One region of the Providencia sp. R33 genome, then DNA from elsewhere that is predicted to be linked to it. Evidence: predicted binding sites of a transcription regulator. Region 1 holds the regulator's gene; each other region holds the start of a gene.
The links. The regulator CRP, encoded in region 1, controls carbon source genes, mostly activating them, when cyclic AMP is high. The targets are predictions, from matches to a motif close to ATGTGANNNNNNTCACAT.
Positions count from the first base shown of each region.

Region 2: the regulator CRP is predicted to act here: its motif matches at 1,664-1,681, upstream of J6836_RS04180 (PTS mannitol transporter subunit IICBA).
Region 3: the regulator CRP is predicted to act here: its motif matches at 1,290-1,307, upstream of cdd (cytidine deaminase).
Region 4: the regulator CRP is predicted to act here: its motif matches at 3,279-3,296, upstream of adhE (bifunctional acetaldehyde-CoA/alcohol dehydrogenase).

Region 1 is NZ_CP072453.1:4,080,786-4,085,145, reverse strand. It holds gene J6836_RS19150 (OsmC family protein) at 1-155, opposite strand, end outside; gene crp (cAMP-activated global transcriptional regulator CRP) at 512-1,144, shown strand; gene J6836_RS19140 (hypothetical protein) at 1,336-2,751, shown strand; gene J6836_RS19135 (aspartate aminotransferase family protein) at 2,799-4,013, opposite strand; gene J6836_RS19130 (aminodeoxychorismate synthase component II) at 4,143-4,360, opposite strand, start outside.
Region 2 is NZ_CP072453.1:895,683-900,042, reverse strand. It holds gene J6836_RS04180 (PTS mannitol transporter subunit IICBA) at 1-1,543, opposite strand, end outside; gene J6836_RS04175 (SLC13 family permease) at 2,145-3,377, shown strand; gene J6836_RS04170 (cyclase family protein) at 3,439-4,176, opposite strand.
Region 3 is NZ_CP072453.1:2,459,093-2,463,452, reverse strand. It holds gene J6836_RS11590 (serine protease) at 1-84, shown strand, start outside; gene cdd (cytidine deaminase) at 347-1,234, opposite strand; gene J6836_RS11580 (CidB/LrgB family autolysis modulator) at 1,438-2,133, opposite strand; gene J6836_RS11575 (CidA/LrgA family protein) at 2,133-2,600, opposite strand; gene J6836_RS11570 (threonine aldolase family protein) at 2,912-3,940, shown strand; gene J6836_RS11565 (MFS transporter) at 3,945-4,360, shown strand, end outside.
Region 4 is NZ_CP072453.1:1,325,024-1,329,383, forward strand. It holds gene J6836_RS06185 (thymidine kinase) at 1-162, shown strand, start outside; gene adhE (bifunctional acetaldehyde-CoA/alcohol dehydrogenase) at 340-3,048, opposite strand; gene J6836_RS06195 (YchE family NAAT transporter) at 3,547-4,191, shown strand.

The DNA of each region.
Region 1 (4,360 bases):
ACGTCAATCGCGCTACAACCGCCCGCTGCCATTAACACCATCTCCATTGGGCTTGGTGCTTTATCGCCTGCGTTACCATCCATCATCACTTGGTGGCCTGACGCTGACTCACCTAAAAAAGAGAGTCCTTCTACCCATTTAACTCTTGCTTCCATTTTATTCCCCTTGAAATGAAATCGATTTAAAGGCTACATTGTTCCATAGATATAATGAATGTTATATCAGCTTTATTCTGCTGAAGCGATACAGGGAAGACTTTCTGTATTGAATATGCTACAAACAATACTTAGTTGATAGGATTAAGATCAAAACTCAACGTTGTATTTGATTATATTATAGTGTTGATATCAATTTGTTTACCCTAACCATGAAAAGCGATTGATGCAATGTTGCTCTTCCTATTATTTAGGGTATATAAGACAAATTAATATGCTAAGCTAGTGACTTTAAAGCCAGCCTTTCTGGTACGCTTTTTCCGGATGGCTGCAATAACATACAGAGGATAACGCTAATGGTTCTCGGCAAGCCACAAACAGACCCTACTCTTGAATGGTTTTTGTCACACTGCCATATTCATAAGTATCCATCCAAGAGCACACTGATCCATCAGGGTGAGAAAGCAGAAACCCTTTACTACATAGTTAAAGGTTCAGTGGCTGTTTTAATCAAAGATGAAGAAGGCAAAGAAATGATCCTCTCCTACCTGAATCAGGGGGATTTCATTGGTGAGCTTGGATTATTTGAAGAAGGGCAAGAACGTACTGCGTGGGTTAGAGCAAAAATCGCCTGCGAAGTTGCTGAAATTTCTTACAAAAAATTCCGTCAATTGATTCAGGTTAACCCTGATATCTTAATGCGCCTCTCTGCGCAAATGGCAAGCCGCCTACAAACCACGTCAGAAAAAGTGGGCAACCTCGCCTTCTTAGACGTGACAGGTCGTATTGCACAAACGTTACTGAATCTAGCCAAACAACCTGATGCCATGACGCATCCAGACGGGATGCAAATCAAAATCACCCGTCAGGAAATTGGCCAAATCGTTGGTTGTTCCCGTGAAACTGTCGGCCGTATTTTGAAAATGCTGGAAGATCAAAACTTAATCTCCGCGCATGGTAAAACCATTGTTGTTTACGGTACACGATAATTAACCTTTCGCCTCACTCCCTTGGTGGGGCGCACCTTTTTGAATAGCGTTATATCCTAAGTATAACGCTATTTCCCCAAAATACGGTTGTTTTATATATCATTTTTAATGAGTGTCGTTTCTTTATATTTTTCTGACTAATAATCAAACTAAGATAATGGGAGTTAACCATTATTAGGAGATTATTTGTTGTGAAATTAGATGTCAACGTCAATAAATTAGCCAGAATATCGAATAACACAAGTAATAAAAATATTGTTTTCCGAAGCCCGTCAATCATTGATAATTTAAGTATTATTAAGACATTCAATTCTGAGAATTATAAGAAAATAAACTTCGCGACTCTGACTTGTGAGTTTCAAGAAAGAGCACAACCCGAGCTAAATCGCCTCCCCTATTCACCACCTGTTGAAAAACTATTATTACCTTATACCTATCATGAAGATGATTTAATTTCCCCATCAAATATCGTTAAAAACAACATCACTATAAAAAATAATACGCCAATAAAAATTAAACTGGAATATACACCTATGAAAACCACCAACTCTAATGCTGAATTAATTAACATAGACCGAAAAAATTTTTTAATTAACGATTTTGGTATCAATAAAATAAAACAATTCTTTTATAATTCGATTGAAAAAGTACAATCAACAGGGAAGATTCAAGCTTTAGTAGTTAAAAACAAACTTAACCCTAGAAAGGAAGATTTATACAGCGTTAAGTTTTATAATAAAAATGAAATGACTGAAATACAAAAAACTAACAAACAAAATGCAGAAACAGTAAACGAAGAAAAAAACCCTCCTATATCATTTTCAGGTAAGGATAAAGAACAATTTAATCAAGCTAAGAACCTAAAAAATAGAATTCACGAGCTCGAAAAAGAGATATCATCCCGTAAAGATTTTAACAAATTAGGTGATAAATTTAAATATACCAAATCCACCCAAAATTTAATTAATGAATGTATTTCCTCTCCATCTAATAAAAGAGATACTACATTTAGCGCTACCATTGAAACTATGAATGAAGTTATTAATAAATTAAATAACCAACTCAGCGCCCTTAAAAAAAATGAAGAAAAAACCATAAAAATCACATCTGAAAAAAATATTTTCAATAGTAATGAGAGTCTAAATTCTAATTCCTCAGGCTATTATTCAGAAACAACCGATGAATCAGGTTATAGTTCAGAAGAAACTGAGAATCAGAATAAAAATAATATTATTAATAAAAAAAGTCATGAGTTAGAGAATTCAAAATCAAAAAAAATAGAAGAGCACCATAAAAAAACACATATTACGGTGAAACCGAAGAAAATAACGTATCAATTTAATGGGAAAATATATATCAATAGAGCAACAATGTTACGAGACATGCATATTAGCAAGGAATATAACTTCCAATTAAATGAAAATTCAAAACAAAAAATATTAAATGATAAAAAACCAGACACTAAAAATTTAGATGCTAAACTAAAAGGTGTAGAGAAAACCCTTAATGATTTAGGCCACCTTCAAGTAGAAATAAAAAAAGAAGAAACCCGTTTTACTCAATTAAAAAATCAGCTAAAAAATTTAGAGCATAGCGAAAAGGCTTAATTACGATAAAGGTGCAGAGGATCATTTCTGCACCTTTGATATAGAAATTAACCCAGCAACTTCCCAATCGCCGTCTCTAATTTTGCCATTCCGCTGTTGATTTCTTCTTCAGAAATAATCAGAGAAGGCGTAAAACGCAGTACGTTAGTGCCGGCGTTTAACATCATCAGGCCTTCCACTGCACTGGCTTGCAAAATATCTTTCGAGCGGTTTAATAGTTTGCCATCTAACTCCGCGCCGATTAATAACCCCATTCCTCTGATCTCGGAGAAAATGCCGTATTTATCATTCAGCTTATTTAAATGAGTAACAAATAGCTCGCGACGTTTTTCGACACCTTTTAATACTTCTTCAGTATTAATAATATCAAATGCGGCATTGCCCACCGCGCAAGCTAATGGGTTACCACCATACGTTGTACCATGAGAACCAACTTCCATGGTTTTCGCGATTTCTTCTGTCGTAATCATCGCACTAATTGGAAAACCACCGCCCAATGCTTTTGCTGTGGTCAAAATATCGGGTGTCACACCATAGTGCATATAAGAAAATAGTTTGCCTGTGCGCCCCATTCCACTTTGCACTTCATCGAAAATTAATAAGGCGTTATTTTCATCACACAGCTTACGAACACCTTGCAGAAATTCTGACGTAGCCGCAGTGACGCCACCTTCACCTTGTACGGGCTCTAAAACAACCGCACAGGTATTCTCATCGATCACCGCTTTAACTGCATCGAGGTCGTTAAAAGGTACATGGATAATATCCGCAGGCTTTGGCCCAAAACCGTCAGCGTATTTAGCTTGCCCACCAACCGAAACGGTAAATAGTGTGCGCCCATGGAACCCCTGCTTAAATGCAATGATTTTGGTTTTATAAGGACTGTATTTTGTGATGGCATAACGACGCGCTAGTTTAAAAGCCGCTTCATTGGCTTCTGAACCTGAGTTCACAAAAAACGCGCGATCAGCAAATGTCGCGTGGGTGATTTTTTGTGCAAGTTTAAGTGCTTGTTCATTGGTAAAGATATTACTGACGTGCCAAAGCTTTTCACTTTGCTCACGAACGGCCGCAACCAAACTTGGGTGGCAGTGCCCTAATGCTAAAACGGCAATTCCACCTGCAAAGTCAATGTATTCTTTGCCTTGCTGATCCCAAACACGGCTTCCTTCGCCCTTTACTGGAATAAACTCAGCGGGTGAAAATATAGGCAACATGACTTGGTCAAAAGTCTGCCGATTTACTGATTGTTGTTCTGTCATACCCCTCACCTGCTCTAACCTGATGCTTAAGTGAAAATATAAGCATCAAATATGAATAAAAAATCACAAAAGAGCAATAGGCAAGGGTGAAATATGCATAATTAATTTGTTATTAGCAATATTACCAAACTAATACTTTAAGAAATTATTCAATAACTCATGACCTTGTTCACTCAGAATGCTTTCAGGATGAAACTGAACGCCTTCGATTGGCAAGGTTTTGTGCCGTATTCCCATGATTTCATCAACATCACCGTTATTCAGTGACCATGCTGATACATCAAAAGAAACAGGAAGTGTCTCTGCGGCAATAACCAGAGAGTGATAACGAGTCACCGTCAGTGGCC
Region 2 (4,360 bases), 1.6 Mb from region 1:
AGTTTAAATGGATATGTTTAGCACTCAGTGTAAACAATGCCTCATCTTTATCTTCAAGATTAAAAGATTCATCATTTGCGGCAACGATTTTTTGCTTAATTAAATGACCATCGTTTGCAGCTTTAGGATGTTTTTTTGCGATCAGATTCGTCACTAAATCATTATATGTTTGGCCATCTAAGAAATTTGCTAAAGAAATATGCATTGCATTAGGTGCAAATGTTTTAGCTCTTTCAGTGAGGTCTTTATGTGTGATAACAATATCGACATCCGCGGGAAGGTCATTGATAGCCATATTCCTGACATTAATATCAACCAACCCGGCATCACGAACTTTTTTCACTAACACACCGGCCCCCATTGCACTTGAGCCCATACCAGCATCGCAAGCAACAATAATATTGCGCACATTTGCAAGATTAACCGTTGAATTGTTATTCGTTGCTTCTTTGTTTGATGATTTAGATTGCGTTTTCATATCACGCATTTTTTTCGTCGCATTATCTAATTCATCATCATCACCCACGCGAGTTCTTTTCAATAAAATGGCAGAGACTAAGAAAGAAACCAAGGTTGCGCTTGTGACTGATAAAATAACGCCAACTAAAGATGACTTTGGTGTCATCAGCAAAACTGCAAAAATAGAACCAGGGGATGCAGGTGAAACTAAACCAGCATGAAATAGGTTCATCACAAACACACCTGTCATGCCACCAAGAATAACTGCAAGAATTAAACGCGGATTCATTAAAACATATGGAAAATAAATTTCGTGGATCCCACCAAAAAAGTGAATTATTGCCGCACCAGATGCTGACTGTTTAGCGTTCCCTTTTCCAAAAAACATATATGCCAGCAACACACCTAAACCTGGGCCTGGATTCGCTTCAATTAAGAAGAAAATAGAAGCGCCGGTTTCAGTGGCTTGCTGAATACCTAGTGGGGAGAAAATACCGTGGTTAATGGCATTATTCAGAAAGAGTATTTTTGCAGGCTCAACAAAAATTGAAGTAAGGGGCAGTAGATTATTTTCCACCATCACATTTACGCCAGCCGCCAACACTTTTGATAAGCCAGCAACGAGTGGACCAATAGCAAGGTAAGCGAGTATCGCCAAAAGCATACCAATAATGCCAGATGAAAAGTTATTCACGAGCATTTCAAAGCCTGTTTTAACTTTACCATCAATCCAGCGGTCAAAACGTTTAATCACAAAGCCACCTAATGGCCCTGCTATCATTGCGCCCATAAACATTGGCATGTCAGCACCAACAATCACCCCCATCGTTGTGATTGCCCCAACAATGCCCCCCCGCTCACCGCCAACAAGACGTCCGCCCGTATAACCAATAAGTAGTGGTAATAAGTAGGTGATCATTGGGCCAACAAGCTGTGCCAATGTTTCGTTTGGCCACCAGCCCGTAGGTATAAAGAGCGCGGTAATTAAGCCCCACGCAATGAAAGCACCGATATTAGGCATAACCATATTACTGAGGAAACGCCCAAAATTCTGTACCTTTAATTTGATATTTGATGTTACCATGATAGAACCCCGTGGTACGAGAACGATAAGGTTGTAACGTTATCGCCAAATAACGTTAGTGAATTTTTCGACACTTTCACTCTAACATGACCTTTGTCAGATGCGTACCACGCGGGCTTTATGTGATGAACATCACCCAAACACCCTATCCACCCCCTCATAAATATTGATCAGCTTCACAAATGTGCAGTGTAGCTTTACTACAAAGACGATTTTTTAAGCAAAACAAACAAAAAACATGACTTGAGTCACACTATAATTCTTGGCTTAATTTTCAAAATAGAGATATTGATCACGAATTATTTTCATATTCACGATTTTTTAGCTCTCTTAAAAGCTCAATCAGCCTTTTTACTATTGTTAGATTTAGTTTTGTAATTAATTTTCACTCACGGCTTATTTCAAAAAAGCGCAAATGAAATGGATATTGAGCTGTATATGTGAACTTAGAATTCATCTCATTTCGCATTTTTTGTCTTTTTGCGATGATTACGAATAGGGCTTACTGCAACTTATTATTATTAAACGAATATTTAACCTTGATTCAAAAGATTTTCACCGATAAATTATCCTTAAATTTATTGATTAAAATGTGAATACAATGACTTTAACCATTATTGTTTTTCTTTTGGTTTACGTTGCCATGGGCTTTGGTAAGTTACCCGGTTTTAAAGTAGACAGAACGGGAGCTGCTGTTATTGGCGCCTTAGCCATGATGGCTATCGGTAGTATTACCCCACCGCACGCTTGGAATGCCATTGATTATCGGACAATTGGCATGTTATTCGGTTTAATGGTGGTATCTGCATCGTTTGTTGTATCTGGCTTTTATAGCTGGACAGCGAACCGTGTTGCGATGTTAAAGGTTTCTCCTCCGGCACTTTTAGCGGTATTAATCGGTGTTGGCGGGATCCTTTCTGCTCTATTAACTAATGATGTCGTGGTTGTTGCCATGACACCACTGTTAGTTTCAATTAGTTTATCCCGTGGTTTAAACCCTATCCCATTTTTATTAGGCTTTTGTTTCGCAGCAAATAACGGTGCAGCTGGCTCATTAATTGGTAGCCCGCAGAATATGATTGCAGCTCAAGGACTCGACATCTCATTTGTGGGTTTATTAGAAGCCTCTGCAATCCCTGCTTTAATTTCGTTACCCATTACATGGCTAGTCCTAGTTTGGTTGTACCGCAACCGTTGGTACATTGCTAAGGACGAAATGCAAACTAAAGCACCAACAACTCAAGAAACATTAAATGTGTGGGAAACAACCAAGGCTGGGATTATTACATTTGCCGTTATTATCGCATTTATCATTAGCGATATTCCTAGAGAATTAATTGCCCTTACTGCCGCAGGGTTCTTATTAATGAATCGTTCAATTGCATCAAGCGATATGCTTAAATTAGTCGATGGGAATTTATTACTCTTAATTATGGGGTTGTTTGTCGTTAATGCCGCCTTTGCGTCAACAGGAATTCCCCAGCAGCTCCTCAATGATTTACGCGCTCATGGTGTCGATTTAAATAACCCACTGGCATTGTTTTTAGTCACTGGTGTGCTCAGCACAATCGTAGGGAATAACCCCTCAGTCATGCTACTCGTGCCATTTTTAACACCTGATGGAAATGCAGATTCCCTTGGTGCTGCATTAGTACTTGGCTCTGGTTTTTCAAGTAATTTATTAGTTTTTGGTAGCCTTGCAGGTATTATCGTCGTTGAACAAGCTGCGGCTTATGGTGTGAAAATATCGTTTAGTGAGTTTGCAAAATCGGGAGGCATTGTTGCTGCGTTATGCATGATGTTAGCGGCAATATGGGTAGTATTAGTCTTGTAGGAATAATTGCAGCTTATTACCAGCCATACTCGGTGGATGGCTGGTAATAAAATTTCAATCTTTAAGGCAGAATGGCAAATGAGCGCACAGGAAATCCACTCGCATTATTAGGTTTAGCCACAATATTAAAAATAACAGCTCCGCGAGTCGGTACTTTATCCAAGTTTGCCAGTAACTCCACTTGGTAAGTATCTTGTTCTAAAACGTAATACTCACCCAGTAAGGCATTATTTTTGCGAAAATCTTTCGCAGCATCAGTATCAAACGTTTCATGTCCAATCGCTTTAATACCACGCTCTTCAAATAAGAATTTTAATGCATCCATTCCCCAGCCAGGTATTTGGTTATTACCTTCTGCATCTTTATTGTCCATCAACTCTTGTGATGGCCAACGTTTGCTCCAATCTGTTCTTAACGCAACAAAACTGTCAGCTTCAATTTTGCCGTGCTTCCCTTCAAAAGCCAGTACATCATTAAGAGAAAATGCAAAGTTTGGATCTTGTTTCGCTCTTTCGGACTGATCAATAACGATTAAAGGCAAAACAAGCTCTTTTAGCTCTAACTCATGTAAAAAACGTTTGCCTTCAACAAAATGGCATGGTGCATCAATATGCGTACCATACTGCCCTGGGAAGGTAAATTGCTGAGCAAAGAAACCTTCAGGGTAACCAAATAAGGTTTTAAATTCCGCAGCATCAAACATAAAAAAATGTGGCGAGTCACCATCAAAACTATGTGTTAAATCAACCCATTTCTTATTCTTTATAACATTAAATGCTTCAATCAGTTCGTGGTTCATATTTTTCCCCTGTCAGGTTGATTTTGTTCTATCTTTTTATGAAGTTGTATTTTTTGTTGTATTACTTAACTATTTAATAGCAGCAAAAACATTATGTTGTCTAGGAATTTAATAAGAATAAATTTCATATTAATTTATAAGAAAGCCACTTATTAATTCAATAATAAGTGGCTAGGTAAGAACA
Region 3 (4,360 bases), 1.6 Mb from region 1:
TATCTTGAAAAACCTGATTATATGTTGCCTGAAACGGGTTTATTTGATTCACCATCGATTAATTATAATATTATGATCGTATGATTGATAATTTAAGAGATAGTATGTCATCAATGAATAATTCAATGAGCTCATTTGACGATAGATACTCAATGCCTTCAATGCCAAGTGTACCGGAGTTTAGTTATAGTGGTTATTCTTCTGGTGCATCTTTCAGTTTTAACTGAAATTTAAAATTGATAATAATAAAAGATAAATGTGTACTATGATCGCTTGCAACAATAAACGGTTATTGCTTTCTATTCATCTTATTAGCAATAACCGTTATTTTTAAATAAGTATAAAACTAATCCAAATAAACCAATTCCACTTGTCGGCAACCTAGTGCACTTAAGGTATTTTCAGTGGTACACCATTGTTTCACTATCGCATCTTGCTTTTCAACCAACTTAGCTTGTTCAATGGCATGGATATCTTTACCAGCAAGGTTAATCATAATTAACGCGGCTTGTAGTGGTGGTAAGCTTGGGTTGAATGCCGCATTTTCAGCGTAGCGCCCTGTAAACAGTGAACCATCTTTGAGCTGCACAGCAATACCTGAATGGGATTGACTATAAGGTGCATGGGATTGATTAGCAGCCTCAATAGCGGCACTTAACAGCCTGTCACGGCTTTGGTTGTTATAACCATGCTGAACAGAATCAAGCAATAGTGTCGTAATGTTTAAATCGGCTGGGCCAAATGAATCAGGTAAATAATGGTGTAGTACCGCTGGCTCACGACCCGGTAAATGCACCATAATTTTACCACCTTCGCGTAATTCATTCATAAATTGTCGGCAATGGCCACATGGGGTGTAATTCACGGTGATCGACGTAATTTGCTTTTCGCCTTTCATCCACGAATGGGTGATCGCACATTGCTCCGCGTGGATCACTTGCCCCATCGAAACATGGCTAAACTCCATATTGGCGCCGAAATATAAATTACCACTAGCGCCGCAAGCGATTGCACCAACGTGGAAATGGGAGATTGGTGTAACGGCATAGGCCGCTGCAAAAGGGAGTAGTGAGAATGCTAATTCTGAGTCGCTAACACCGCTTTGCGCTTTAATGTGTTGTACTTGCTCAGCCGTTAGCATTCCGGCGAAATCGGATTTATCAATGATAGGTCTAAGTACAGACTGTAGCTTCTCTGGAAGCTCGGCCCAAGCGGCCTTAAATCTTGAATGCATGAGTTACCCTCCCTATTTAATTGCTTTCATTCTATTCAATAAAGCACATAATGAAATGTGATTTAAATCACTAATTCAAATGAAACATATGAAACAAATTCTTTAATTGAGAGATATATCTCATGTTTTTAGTGTTCAATGATAAGTAAGAGAATATCGTTTTCCCTTACTCATCATATTAACGGGGTGTGTAACTAATAAGATTAGCTAAAAAGATGCAAAATGACAGGAAATATAAATGGAGCACTTAATGAGGTGATCACCCCACAGGTCATCAATGCGAGTGAACTATAAGCCCCCTCAATGTAATTAACTTCAGCGCAACGTGCGGTACCTAATGCGTGGGAAGCCGTTCCCATCGCAAGCCCGCGAGACGCATGGGTGCGAACACGTAGGGCATCAAATAAACTGTGCCCGAACATTGCGCCTAAAATACCCACAAACAGCACGCAAGCAGCGCTAATTGCGGGGATCCCACCAATTGAATCAGCAACCGCCATCGCTATGGGTGTCGTGACTGATTTCGGCAATACGGAGGCGGCGATATCTGGCGTTGCCCCGAGCCAAAATGCAATCGCCGCACCGCTAAACATCGCGACGATACTACCCGCAAAGCAGATACTAAATAGGGATTTCCATTGGGCACGAATTTGGTGCATTTGCTCGTAAAGAGGGAAAGCTAATGCCACAACGGCAGGTTGCAGTAAATCATTCAGGATTTTACTGCCCGCAAAATAATGCTCATAAGAGGTATTAGTGATAACCAATATGGTAATAAGCACCGCAATGGTAATTAATAATGGGTTTAATATTGGCAGTTTAAATTTTACTGACAGTTTGCGAGCAAGATAAAACACCACAATTGTCAGCGGTAATGACCACCAAATGTGCGTTAACATTATTCGTTCCCCTTAGTTTTATCATTATTAATTACCGAAGAAATTGGCTCTTCAGGGGGAAGGGGAACTTCATCAGGTTTAGCGCCGATGACAGGGCGTTCTTTGTGAATATAGTTGGAACTGATAGCGACTACTATCATGACTATTAAGGTGCTGACCATACAAGAAACCACAATCGGGATCAGTTGCTGGCTCAATAAGTCATAGTAATTCATGATCCCCACACCGATAGGCACAAACAGAATGGTCATATTTTTCAATAAAATACTGCATCCGGGTTGCGCCCAATGAGCAGGGATAATTTGCAGTGCCAGTAGTGCAAACAGAATGAGCATACCGACAATACTGCCGGGAATGGCAAAAGGAAGTAGGGTAGAGATAAGGTTTCCGACAATCAGGCAGAGGTAAAGTATTGCGAAAGCGCGCAAATACTGCCATCCCGTTATCAGCACCTGTTTAAATGACATGAGATCCGTCCTGTAGCTTGACATCTATTCATCATACAATTAACTAAAGGAATGTGCTATAGATCACAAGAAAATATCTTAACATTCTGAGATGGAAAACTGAAATACACAGACTGCCAATGTACTCACGAAGGCAAAGTTTTAAGCTAATATCTTTGAGGTATATTATATTAAATATTTATTACGTATATCACAGTTATTATTTTTTATTTTAAAAGTAGTTGAACTATAGTGTTTAACCGATAAATTAAATAAATAATTTAAGAGTGTTTTAGAATAATTCCATGGTCAAGTAATAAACAGGGAAATAAATGGATTATATAGATCTCAGAAGTGATACATTAACTAAATTGTTACCCAATGATTTAAGTAACATAGATTTCTGTAAGATAGGAGATGATTGTTACAATGAAGATGAATATGTTAAAGCGTTAGAATGTTTTGCAGCAACGTTATTTGGAAAAGAATCAGCATTATTTATGCCATCTGGAACAATGAGCAATCAAGTTGGTCTTAGGGTATTAGCAAATCCTGGCGATGAAGTAATTACTGAAACAGGTTATCATGTTTGTTATTTTGAATCTTCTCCAACATCAGCGCTTAGCGGGCTTGTTATTAATAATATTAAAACGAATAATGGAATATTAACGGTTAAAGATATCATTGAAGCTATCAATAATAAATCAAGGTGGTCATATTTATATGCAACTCCTAAGGTCATCTCGATAGAAAGTAGTATTGGAACGTATGGAGGAAGTATATTCCCTATTGAAGAAATTAAGGCATTAAGAAAATTATGTGATGATAGAAGAATTTCATTATATCTTGATGGCGCAAGAGTTTTAAATTCATGTGAGGCACTTAATATTTCACCAGAAAGTTATGTAAAAGACATAGACCTACTCAATGTTTGTCTTTCAAAGGGAATTGGTGCACCCTTTGGTTCAGTGCTTATTGGAAAAGAGCGGGATATCCAAATTGCAAGAAAGCTTAGGAAGTGGTATGGCGGTGCATTACATCAATCTGGCCTAATGGCGTTTATAGCGTTAAAAAAATTAAAAGAGTACAAAGTAAATATAAAAAAAGACCATGAGAATGCCCAGTATTTATCTAAAATATTAGAGCCGTTTTTTGAAATAAGATACCCAGTTGAAACCAATATTATAATGGTAAATAAAAAAAACGCACATGAGTTTGCTTTACAACTTAAGGAGTTTGGTATTTTAGCTACAGCATGGACGAATGAAATTATTAGGTTTGTTACTAGTTCAAATATAAATAAAGATAAATTGGATGAATTAAATAGAGTGTTTAATTCAATGGGGGTGGCTAGAAAATAAAAATATGAAAAATAAAATATTAGCGCCAAGGTTTTTATCTGGTGTTTCGTTTTATAGTTTTTTACCTTTCTACTCTCTTTATTTATTGAACTATAAAGAACTTATAAAAGAAGATATTGCAATTGTATTATTTGTATTCTTATTTGTAAGTAGAGGTTTTTCTTTGCTTTCACACTATATTATTTTTTCTCTAGGCTATAAGATAACATTCATTATGAGATATTTACTAACATCATTAGCGATAGCTATGACCTACCTTTTAAGTAATTTCAGCTCATTTATTATTTTTTCTGCAATTATAGGTGCAGGGTTTTCAATTGCAAATATATGTACTAGTTTGTATTTGGCTGAAAATTCTTTGCATTCAAATAGGATGAAAAATTTTTCTATTTTAAATGTTATCGTTAATATATCTTCAGC
Region 4 (4,360 bases), 2.0 Mb from region 1:
GTAGGGAGTGATGGGATCCCTGTATATGAGGGGCTACAAGTGGATATAGGCGGAAATGAGAAGTATATCTCCGTGTGCCGTAAGCATTATTCAGATGCGATTGAACAAGCTAAATTAATGAATGCAGGGAGTATTCCTAAAAAAGCTATTCACTTCAATTAAAAAATAAGTAAAAAGTGAATAATGCGCTATTTTTAGAATAGGTGAGTGGGCATTTTAATGAGAACGTTGATGTTTAGTTTATCTTAGATACGATTGCTTTTAATATCATTACTTAACATGTAAAACATTAAAGGCACTGTGTTAGCAGTGCCTTTATTATTTAATCATTCTAAAAAATTATTTTTTAGATATTTTCTTCTCTGTTGCTTTTTTAGTTGCTGCTTTTTTTTCAACAACTTTCTTTTCTACTTTAATTTCAGCAGATGGTGCACCAGTATTCTCCACAAAATCACGGCCATAATAAGAGTCTAGTAAGAGCTGTTTGATTTCAGAGATTAATGGGTAACGTGGGTTTGCACCAGTACATTGGTCATCGAAAGCATCTTCAGATAGCTTATCTACCCGCGCCAAGAAATCAGCTTCAGCAACACCTGTTTCACGGATGGATTTAGGAATACCTAAGTCAGCTTTAATTTCATCTAACCACGCTAATAGCTTCTCAATTTTAACACCCGTACGGTCATCTGGATTTGTTAGACCGAGATGATCGGCAATTTCAGCATATTGACGACGTGCATGAGGGCGGTCGTATTGACTGAATGCAGTCTGTTTGGTTGGGTTATCGTTCGCATTGAAACGAATAACGTTGCAAATTAATAGCGCATTCGCAAGACCGTGAGGAATATGGAACTCAGAGCCAAGTTTGTGTGCCATTGAGTGACATACACCCAAGAAAGCGTTAGCAAAGGCAATACCCGCTAAGGTTGCACCATTGTGTACACGTTCCCGTGCTACTGGGTTTTTGGCACCTTCATGATAACTCGCTGGCAGATAATCTTTTAATAAGCTTAGTGCTTTCAATGCTTGACCATCGGTAAACTCATTGGCTAACACAGAGACATAAGCTTCTAATGCGTGGGTGACCGCATCTAAACCACCAAAAGCAGTTAATGATTTTGGCATGTTCATTACAAGGTTAGCATCGACAATTGCCATATTTGGCGTTAATGCATAGTCGGCTAATGGGTATTTTTGCCCTGTTTTATCATCGGTTACAACTGCAAATGGTGTGACTTCAGAACCTGTACCTGATGTGGTTGTGATAGCCACTAATTTTGCTTTCACGCCCATTTTAGGGAAACGGTGAATACGTTTACGGATATCCATAAAGCGTAATGCCAGTTCTTCAAAATGCGTTTCAGGGTGCTCATACATAACCCACATGATTTTCGCCGCATCCATTGGGGAACCGCCACCTAATGCGATAATGACATCAGGTTGGAAAGCTTGCATTTGTGCCGCACCTTTGCGAACAACTGTTAACGTTGGGTCGGCTTCAACTTCAAAGAAAACATCAGTTTCAATATGGTGTTTTTTGAGAACATTAACCACTTCATCCACATAGCCATTATTAAATAAGTAGCCATCGGTAACGATAAATGCACGTTTTGCGCCGTCAGTTGCAATCTCTTCGAGGGCAATAGGTAAACAGCCACGGCGGAAGTAGATTGAATTTGGAAGTTTATGCCACAACATATTTTCAGCTCTCTTCGCCACAGTTTTGGTGTTAATCAAATGTTTAGGGCCAACGTTTTCAGAGATGGAGTTACCACCCCAAGAACCGCAGCCGAGTGTGAGAGAAGGGGCTAATTTAAAGTTATACAAGTCACCAATCCCGCCTTGAGAAGCAGGGGTGTTGATCAGTATACGAGCTGTTTTCATTTTTTGGCCGAAATAATTCACACGTTCATGTTCGTTATCTTGGTCTGTATATAAACAAGATGTATGACCAATACCGCCCATCTCAACCAATTGTTCCGCTTTTGACACCGCATCTTCAAAGTTTTTGCCACGGTACATCGCTAACAGTGGAGACAATTTTTCATGGGCAAAAGGTTCTGATTCATCAATCAGTTTCACTTCACCAATTAAAATTTTTGTATTCACTGGTACAGTGATGCCAGCCATTTCAGCGATTTTATAAGCAGGTTGGCCGACGATAGCCGCATTCAGGTTACCATTTTTCAATATGATATCTTGAACAGCTTTGAGCTCTTTACCTTGCAGTAAGTAACCACCATGATTTGCAAAACGTTCGCGTACTTGGTTATAGATTTCATCAACAACAACAACAGACTGCTCAGATGCACAGATAACGCCGTTATCAAAGGTTTTGGACATTAAAATAGAGGCCACAGCGCGTTTAATATCTGCAGTTTCATCAATAACAACAGGGGTATTACCCGCACCGACACCAATAGCAGGTTTACCTGAGCTGTATGCGGCTTTCACCATGCCTGGGCCACCTGTCGCTAAGATCAGGTTAACATCAGGGTGATGCATTAATGCGTTGGACAACTCAACGGATGGTGAGTCAATCCAACCAATAATATCTTTTGGTGCACCTGCTGCGATAGCGGCATTAAGCACAATTTCAGCTGCGCGGTTAGTTGCTACTTTTGCACGAGGATGTGGAGAAAAGATAATGGCATTACGGGTTTTTAAGCTGATCAGGGATTTAAATATCGCTGTTGATGTTGGGTTCGTGGTTGGGACAATACCGCAGATAATCCCAATAGGTTCTGCGATTGTAATTGTGCCGAATGTTGGGTCTTCAGAAAGTACACCGCAGGTCTTTTCGTCTTTATATGCATTATAGATATATTCTGAAGCAAAGTGGTTTTTGATCACTTTATCTTCAATAATACCCATTCCAGACTCTTCTACAGCGAGTTTTGCTAGAGGGATACGCGCATCAGCGGCAGCAAGGGCAGCAGCACGGAATATTTCATCTACTTTTTCTTGCGAAAAACTAGCGAATTCGCGTTGAGCTTTTTTGACACGAGCAACGAGTTCATTGAGTTCGGTAACGTTAGTTACGGACATATAGATTACTCCTGATAAATGTTAAACTTTTTAAGCCAATGAGCAATGTATCTATAAATAGGTTGAAAAAAGACCGCCTAAAAAAGAAAGTATAGATAATATTAATAATAACGCAGCTCATCATCGCCTATTGGCTTAAAAACCTTGTTAAAACGTGAATTATTGATGAATAGTTTATCAATAGCTCGGTCTATCAGTTAAGGATAGATTAACAAAACAGGAATTAAATAAAGTGATCTAAATCACGAAAATCGCAAGCTGACACCTTTCAGCATGACTATTTTTGTTCTGTTTGAAAAAGTGTTGGCGCGGTATTAATTAATATTCACATAAGTAAGTTAAATAAGTCGAAATTGAAAATAAAGCTAACAAAAAATGGGGGAAAAAGAGACATTGATAGAAAATAGTGCTTTGCTCAAGAAAATTTGCTACATCAGTGATAAAATTAACGAAGACATCAATAAATCTCTAACTAGAGTTATTTAAGGAAATGAATGAGTGAGCGCCGCATTACTTGATTTATCGGGCTATATTAAGTTTTTTATTGGTTTGTTTGCATTGGTAAACCCTGTGGGGATTTTACCTGTGTTTATCAGTATGACTAACTATCAAAGTAATGCAGGGAGGAATAAAACCAATACTATTGCGAATACTTCCGTTGCTATTATTTTATGTACCTCATTATTAATTGGCGATTCAATCTTACAATTATTTGGGATTTCTATTGATTCGTTCCGTATTGCAGGGGGGATATTGATTGTCACCATTGCGATGTCGATGATCAGTGGGAAAATAGGTGAAGATAAACAGAATAAACAAGAAAAAACAGAAACTGCTGTTCGTGACAGTATCGGTGTTGTGCCCTTAGCATTACCGCTGATGGCAGGACCGGGGGCAATAAGTTCTTGTATTGTTTGGTCCTCAAGGTGGCACGGTTGGCAGAATTTCTTGGGGTTAGCTCTAACCAGTATTTTCTTTGCATTTTGTTGTTGGTTATTGTTTCGCTCAGCCTCGTTATTAGTGCGTTATTTAGGGCAAACAGGGATCAACGTTGTCACACGGATCATGGGGTTATTACTGATGTCCCTTGGCATCGAATTTATCGTCACTGGTGTGAAAGCACTCTTCCCCGGTTTACTCTAAGCCATTTCTTTCCAATGCCGCTGTTATGCATTTTTGCTGGCAGCGGCATTGAGATAAATTACTTCCTTCCCAATACAGCTTCAAAGTATCCAACAGCAGGATATGTCGTAAATTCCCCTTTTTTGTAATAAACAATCAGCAATAGAAACAGTCTTATCTGTAATTTAAT